Regions from separate parts of the Streptomyces sp. NPDC004609 genome, predicted to be linked through region 2. Evidence: riboswitches for the same ligand, from Rfam matches in the RefSeq annotation. Region 2 holds a riboswitch; each other region holds the start of a gene.

Region 1 (2,228 bases), on a different contig from region 2:
ACTGGACCGGTGACACCGCCGAGCGCCGTCCGGCGCCGGAGATCACCGCGGACGACACCGGGCGGGTGGTCATCGTGGACCGGCCGGGAGCGGTGCAGACCCAGCTGCTGATCGGCCGGATCGGCCCCGACCGCCACGACCGCGTCTGGCCCGCCCAGGTGCTCGGCACGTACTGCCTGGGCGGCACCCTCACCTCCCGGCTGGACCGGGTGCTGCGCGAGGAGAAGGGCTACACCTACGGCGTACGGGCCTTCGGCCAGGTCCTGTGCTCCGCCCCCGACGGGTCGGGAGCCGCGATGCTCGGCATCAGCGGCTCGGTGGACACACCGAACACCGGTCCGGCGCTGAAGGACCTCTGGCAGGTGCTGCGGACGCTCGCGTCCGAGGGGCTGACCGATGCCGAGCGCGACGTCGCCGTGCAGAACCTGGTGGGTGTCGCCCCGCTGCGGTACGAGATGGCGGCGTCCGTCGCCGGCACCCTCGCCGACCAGGTGGAACAGCACCTCCCGGACGACTTCCAGGCGCAGTTGTACGTACGCCTCGCCGAGACCGGCACCGTGGAGGCGACGGCCGCGGCGGTCAGCGCGTTCCCGGAGGACCGGCTCGTCACCGTGCTCGTCGGTGACGCCTCGGAGATCGCCGAGCCGGTGAAGGAGCTCGGCATCGGCGAAGTGACGGTCGTCACGGGCTGATTGGGTCCGTCCGCGCCCCGCGGGTGGAGCGGAGCCCCGGTGTCCGGGTGACACCGGGGCTCTCCTGTTGGCTCGTTCTCAGACCCGCTATATGTCCAGATTGGACGGAAGTTGGGTGACACGTCCTGTGGCGTAAGCAACAAAATCGGCCGTCTGTTTGGTGATCGAGAGCTCTCCGGCCTAGCGTCGACCCGGCTGTTCGTCGGGAGTACGCCGCACCCGCGGCACGGACAGTCATCGCCGAATCCCCGTCAGGCGCGAGCCGGGGGAGCCGGGGACCCTCCCTCCTGCCGCGGTCCACGCGCCCGGAGGGGCAAGATCCCCACAGGGGTGAATCGGACCCCTTCGCATCCCGCGGAGGAGCCCGTAGGAGACCTTCCTGCTCCGAACCCGTCAGCTAACCCGGTAGGCGAGAGGGAAGGAAAGGACAAGCCCCTACATGGCGTTCACCCGCCCCGCCGGGAAACACCGCGCCCCGAGCCGGATGTCGCGCAAGAGCGCGAGCATCGCCGGAGCCGCGACCCTCGCCACCACCGGTGTCATCGGAACCATCGCCGCCCCGGCGTTCGCCGCCGACTCGGACTCCGACGCCAAGCCCGCGGAGCCCGGCCTCAGCGCCGAGGACACCGGGGTCATCGAGGCCCTGGGTTCCGAGAGGATGGCCGACACGGTCGCCGATCAGGCCGTCGTCCAGCGGAAGGAGGCCGACGAGGCCGCCGCTAGGGCACAGGCCGCCGCCGAGGCCCGTGCGAAGGCCGCCCGTGAGGCCGAGGAGCGCGCCGCCCGCGAGGCCGAGCGCAAGCTCCTCAACACCTACCGGCTGCCCGTCGCCGGTTCGCATGTCTCCACCGCGTACCAGGCCAACAGCTCGCTGTGGTCCTCCGGCACGCACACGGGCGTCGACTTCCGCGCCCCCGCCGGCACCTCGGTGGTGTCCGTGGGAGCCGGAACGGTCGTCGAGGCGGGCTGGGGCGGTGCGTACGGCTACAACGTCGTGATCAAGATGCGCGACGGCTCGTACACCCAGTACGGCCATCTGTCCTCCATCAGCGTCTCGGTCGGCCAGGAGGTCATGCCGGGGCAGCGGATCGGGCTCGCGGGCTCGACCGGCAACTCCACCGGACCGCACCTCCACTTCGAGGTCCGCACCGACGCCGAGTACGGGTCGGACATCAGCCCGATCGCGTATCTGCGCTCGCACGGCGTGAAGGTCTGACACGGGCGACCACCGCCCGCGCGGCGATCACCGCTTCCGAAGGCCCCGGCGTTCCGACGCCGGGGCCTTCGGCGTGGGCCGTGCCGGGTGCCGACTCCCTTTCACCGGAAGTGACCTCTCCCCGGAAACGCGTCACCCGTGGGAGCGGGGATTTCCCCTGATACGGCGACAGGCGCCGGTCCCGTGATGCGGGACGGCGCCTGTATGCCGTGCGGTGAAGGCCGAGAACGGCGGAGCGGGCCGCCGGGGCCGTACGACCGTTCCGGATATCCGGTGCTCCCGGTTTGCCGTTCTTCCGGGTGTTCCGTGAAGCGGCGGTG
Region 2 (2,228 bases):
CCGCGTACAACTCGCGCAATGCCTCCCGGAGCCCGGGAGTACCCCGCCCATCCGCCGTGGCCTCACTCATGACTCACACCCCCCTGTGTCGCATGACATGCCCCCGGAACTCGCCCCGCACGGCTGCTCAACGGAAGCAGGACAGAACCTCAGGCCCACAAGGTAGAGAAGCGTGTTGACATTGTCAACGCGTCGATCGGCAACGGGAGATGGCCGATCCTGTGTACGCCCGCCGGACCGGTTCGCGGTCTCGGTCGCGCCGGTTCCGTCGGCCGCTCGGCGCCGGGGGTGCGGCCGGAGTGCCGGCCCCCGTCCACTTCCTCGTTCCGGTCCTCACTGTCCTTGGGCAGGGCTCGGCCTTCGGGCCCTGCGGGGTGGGTCGGCCTCATGACGCGAGAACGCCCCCGGGGGTACGGGGGCGTTCTCGCGTGATGAAGTTCAAGGATTGTCAGTAGGGCCCGAATACATTGTCGATCGAGCCGTACCGGTCGGCCGCGTAGTTGCAGGCGGCGGAGATATTGGCGACCGGGTCGTAGCTGTTGGTCGAAGTACCCGGAACATGGTAGGCCCGGAAGGTCGGGTCGATCACCTGGAGAAGGCCCTTGGAGGGTGTTCCGGCCACCGCGTTGGAGTCCCAGTTGTTGATCGCCAGCGGGTTTCCGGAGGACTCGCGCATGATGTTCCGGTGAATTCCCTCGTAGCTGCCCGGAATTCCGTTCGCGGCCATGACGGACAGCGCTTCCCTGATCCAGCCGTCGAGGTTGTTGGGGTACGTCGTGGCCTTGGCCGCCGTCGCGGCGGCGGGGGCCGCGTGGGCCGTGGCCGCACCGGCCAGCGGGAGCGCCAGCACGGCGCCTGCGGCCCCGAGCGCGACGAGTCCCCGGGTGAACGAGCGGTTTCCGAACCGGTGCTGCTTTACCTGGGCAGGCATGTTGTTTTCCTCTCCGTCGCCTGCGAGGTGAGCTGTCGGATTCGGGCTGGAGATGCCCTACCGCATCGGATGATGCGGATTCACCCCAAGCCGGTCCCTTGCGGTACCGGCGGCTTACCTGGTTCCCCCGCTCCTGCCATGAGTGAGTGAGTTGGTCCTCGTTTGTCGGACGGCGGCAGGATGAGGCGTTCCGTCCCGAGTAGTGCAAGACCGTAGACGAGACCGGGCGGGGGGAACAAGACGCGGATTCCTTTTCGAAACCCTTTGCCGGGTGCGACTGTCGAGTGCCGGATGTTCATGATCTGGCGGATATGCCCAACTCGCGTTTTGTGGCGATGGAATGAGACAGGGGTGAATTGATCTTTTTGGCTCCCAGGTGACGCTTGTCACTTATCGAGCCGTTATCTAAAAGAGGCAACAGGAAAGGCTATTTAGGGGCATTGGAGAGAAAGGCAGGCATAATGGACATTTAGCCCATTAGCCCCAACGGGTGTCATACTCTCGCGGAGGTGAGCCCTGACCGGCGACTCCCGCATGCCGCGCGCACTGCGCAGGTCCCCAGCCCCTCCATGAGGGACCTGACCAGCCGCATCCCGAGGCGCCGCGCGTCACCCTCCCCGCCCGCCGCTCCCGGGCCCGGCGGATCCCACCGTTACCCGGGACCGGCTGATGGCATGCCTGCGTACGGATCAGTGGTGTGCGGCGTACTTCACGAACCGGGCCCACCCGAGGTGGCCGACGGCGAAATGCGGGAGCTCCAGGTCCTTGGAGTCACGAACGTGTACGGCCTGATCGGTGACGGCGACCTCGATGCAGTCGTCACCTTGGGCGCTGCTGTAGCCGGACTTGAACCAGACGGGACCGGTTGAGTCGCTCATTGCACTCCTCTCCACTGGCTCGGGCCCGCACCTTGCGGGCGGGCCCAAGTTGTGATGACTCACTCGTTGTACGAGTGGGTCACTTCGGAGGCTCAGCTTCGGGTGTACTGCACGAACACGGCCCAGCCCTCCCGACCAACGGCGAAGCGGGGGCCTGTCACGTCTTTGGAGTCCCGTACGCAGACGACCTGTTCGGTGACGGCGACCTCAACGCAGTTGTCGCCTTGAGTACCGCTGTAACTGGACTTGAACCAAGAGAGTTCTGCTCTCCTGCTCATCGTGCGCTCCTCACCCACAGCCGGGCCTGCGCTTGCTCGTGTGCCCGGCTGTGTTGGCTGGGGTTGGTTGTACGGGTTGAGCCAGTTCCGAGGGGTCAGTCTCGGACGTACTGAACGAAGGCCGACCAGCCGTCCCGCCCG
Region 3 (2,228 bases), on a different contig from region 2:
CGGTACGGCAGGACAACGGGCGGGGGATGGTCATCATCCGCAGCCTCACCGCGCAGTCGGGCGGGCGGCTCTCGGTCACCCCCACCGCCGAGGGCGGCAAGACCGTGTGGATCGCCCTGCCGTGGACCGCGGCGGTACGGAACTGATCACCGTCCCATCCGGCCGCGGCGGTTCGGAGGCCGGCTGACGGCGTTCGCCCCGCGGGTGGGGCCGGGCGCCGGGGCCCGGGCGGGGCGCGCAGGCTCTCCGCAGGTCCCCGGGAGGCCGTCGGCCCCGGGGCGGAGGGGAGCCGAGCAGGTGCTCGTACGTCCCCGGGAGCCCCCGGAATTCGGCGCGTTCACGCCGGTACGCCGGCCACCGGGGAACTCCCGGCGACCGGCGTACGGCTCTGACGGCAGGCGGTCAGCGCACCCGTCCGTACCAGACGCTCTTGCTCCAGATCTTGTCCAGCTTCACCCACGACCCCGTCTTGGGGGAGTGCCAGATCTTTCCCTTTCCGGCGTAGATGCCCACGTGGTAGACCCTCTTGCCCGAGTGGAAGAAGACCAGGTCCCCCACCTGCCGGCTGGACGCCGAGACCTTGCGGGTCGAGTTGTACTGCTGCTGGGCGGTCCGCGGCAGCTTCTTGCCCGCCTTCTTGTACGAGTAGAGCGTGAGCCCCGAGCAGTCGAAGCGTGAGGGGCCCGTGGCGCCGTACTTGTACGGGGCCCCCTTCTTCGAGGCCGCGATCTGAAGCGCCTTCCCCGCGTGTGCCGTGGCCGCTTGTGCCTCGGACGTGCCGCCCGGCACGAGCAGGGAGCCGCCGAGCGCGGCGAGGGTCAGGGCCGATACGGCGCCCGCCCGGCTGATCAGAAACGGGACGTTCATCTGCGCACTCATGCGCAACCCTTCGTCAGCCGCCTGTGAAGGATGACCTGTCGGGTTCGGGCGGACGAAGGTGCCCGGCCGCTGGCGCGGCTTCACCCCGAGGAACAGATCCGGACGGATCCGGCTGTCCCGTAATACTCGGGTCCTCCACTCCTGCCGAAGCACTCCTGTCGACCAGTCATCCGGAACAGCGGCAGGACTCGGCGTCCGTCCGGACCGCCCCGCCGAGGTGACGGGGGCTTGTCGTCCCAGGGATCTTGACCTACGGGCAGGTGGATTTCCGAGCCAAAACGGCGATATGTGAGTTTCAACACGAATGGGCTGTTCGGGTGGACGTGCCGTCTACAGGCATCGGAACTCGACGGCCGAAGAGGCCCGTACCAGCAAAGGAATAAGGCGTTCCGTTTGCTTGCCGGTGGGGATGCGCAACTCGACCGTAGTCGCTAGCCGGGAAGCGACTACATCAATTGGGGGACCTCTACTGGTACTCCACTGGCGGTTGACGGCTGTCCGTGAGTTCTTCAGCGATCGGGATCCGGTGGAAGAGCGGTCCGGAATGCCCTCTTTTCGCCGTCGAGAACCCTCAACGCCTCGACGAGCGTCGCCGCGTGGACGTCGCTCTCGCCCCGCGCGTGCATCAGCGCCAGCGCGTCCCGCAGTGCGACCGCACGGCCGACGAGTGCCTGCGCGGCGCGGAGCGCGCCATAGGTGTGGGTGGATCGGGCCGGATTGATCCGGCCCACCATGTCGACGACTTCGAGATAGCTGTCGACGAACTCGCTCTCGGCGCGGGTCAACGCGGGGAGCGGCGGCAGTTCCGGGAGCAGCACGACGCCCTCACCCCGCGGCGCGGGCGGCGAGCGAGGACTTGCGGGTGGCGATGACGTGGTCCACCAGTCCGTACTCCTTGGCGGCCTCGGCGTCCAAGAACGTGTCCCGCTCCAGGTCGGCCGCGATCCGCTCCACCGTCCGGCCGGTGTGGTGCGCGAGAAGCCCGGTGAGCAGGGTGCGCAGCCGCAGCAGTTCCCGGGCCGCGATGTCCAGATCCGACGGCATGGCCCGCATCGGCTCGTCGAGCGAGGGCTGCCGGACGACGATCCGCGCCCCGGGCAGCGCCAACCGCTTTCCGGGTGTGCCCGCGGCGAGCAGCAGCGCCGCCGTGGACGCGGCCTGGCCGATGCAGGTCGTCTCCACATCGCAGGTGACCACCTGCATGGTGTCGTAGATCGCGGACATGGCGCTGAGCGAGCCGCCGGGGGAGTTGATGTACAGCGAGATGTCCCGGTCCGGCGCCGCGTGTTCGAGATGGAGGAACTGCGCGATCACATCGTTGGCGGCGGTGTCGTCGACTTCGGTTCCGA

The links. Region 2 has a riboswitch for cyclic di-AMP ahead of ACFYT4_RS30280 (transglycosylase SLT domain-containing protein). Riboswitches for the same ligand answer to the same signal wherever they lie in the genome.
Positions count from the first base shown of each region.
Region 1: another riboswitch for cyclic di-AMP. It lies ahead of ACFYT4_RS23100 (M23 family metallopeptidase); the one in region 2 lies ahead of ACFYT4_RS30280 (transglycosylase SLT domain-containing protein).
Region 3: another riboswitch for cyclic di-AMP. It lies ahead of ACFYT4_RS13050 (C40 family peptidase); the one in region 2 lies ahead of ACFYT4_RS30280 (transglycosylase SLT domain-containing protein).

Region 1 covers NZ_JBIALS010000024.1:24,593-26,820, reverse strand. Annotated here, with positions in the region: gene ACFYT4_RS23105 (M16 family metallopeptidase) at 1-692, shown strand, start outside; cyclic di-AMP (ydaO/yuaA leader) riboswitch at 921-1,119, shown strand; gene ACFYT4_RS23100 (M23 family metallopeptidase) at 1,132-1,908, shown strand.
Region 2 covers NZ_JBIALS010000040.1:43,203-45,430, reverse strand. Annotated here, with positions in the region: gene ACFYT4_RS30285 (sigma-70 family RNA polymerase sigma factor) at 1-70, opposite strand, end outside; gene ACFYT4_RS30280 (transglycosylase SLT domain-containing protein) at 449-931, opposite strand; cyclic di-AMP (ydaO/yuaA leader) riboswitch at 934-1,090, opposite strand; gene ACFYT4_RS30275 (DUF397 domain-containing protein) at 1,621-1,809, opposite strand; gene ACFYT4_RS30270 (DUF397 domain-containing protein) at 1,902-2,087, opposite strand; gene ACFYT4_RS30265 (DUF397 domain-containing protein) at 2,183-2,228, opposite strand, start outside.
Region 3 covers NZ_JBIALS010000010.1:110,320-112,547, forward strand. Annotated here, with positions in the region: gene ACFYT4_RS13045 (ATP-binding protein) at 1-146, shown strand, start outside; gene ACFYT4_RS13050 (C40 family peptidase) at 403-879, opposite strand; cyclic di-AMP (ydaO/yuaA leader) riboswitch at 883-1,078, opposite strand; gene ACFYT4_RS13055 (hypothetical protein) at 1,389-1,697, opposite strand; gene ACFYT4_RS13060 (ATP-dependent Clp protease proteolytic subunit) at 1,705-2,228, opposite strand, start outside.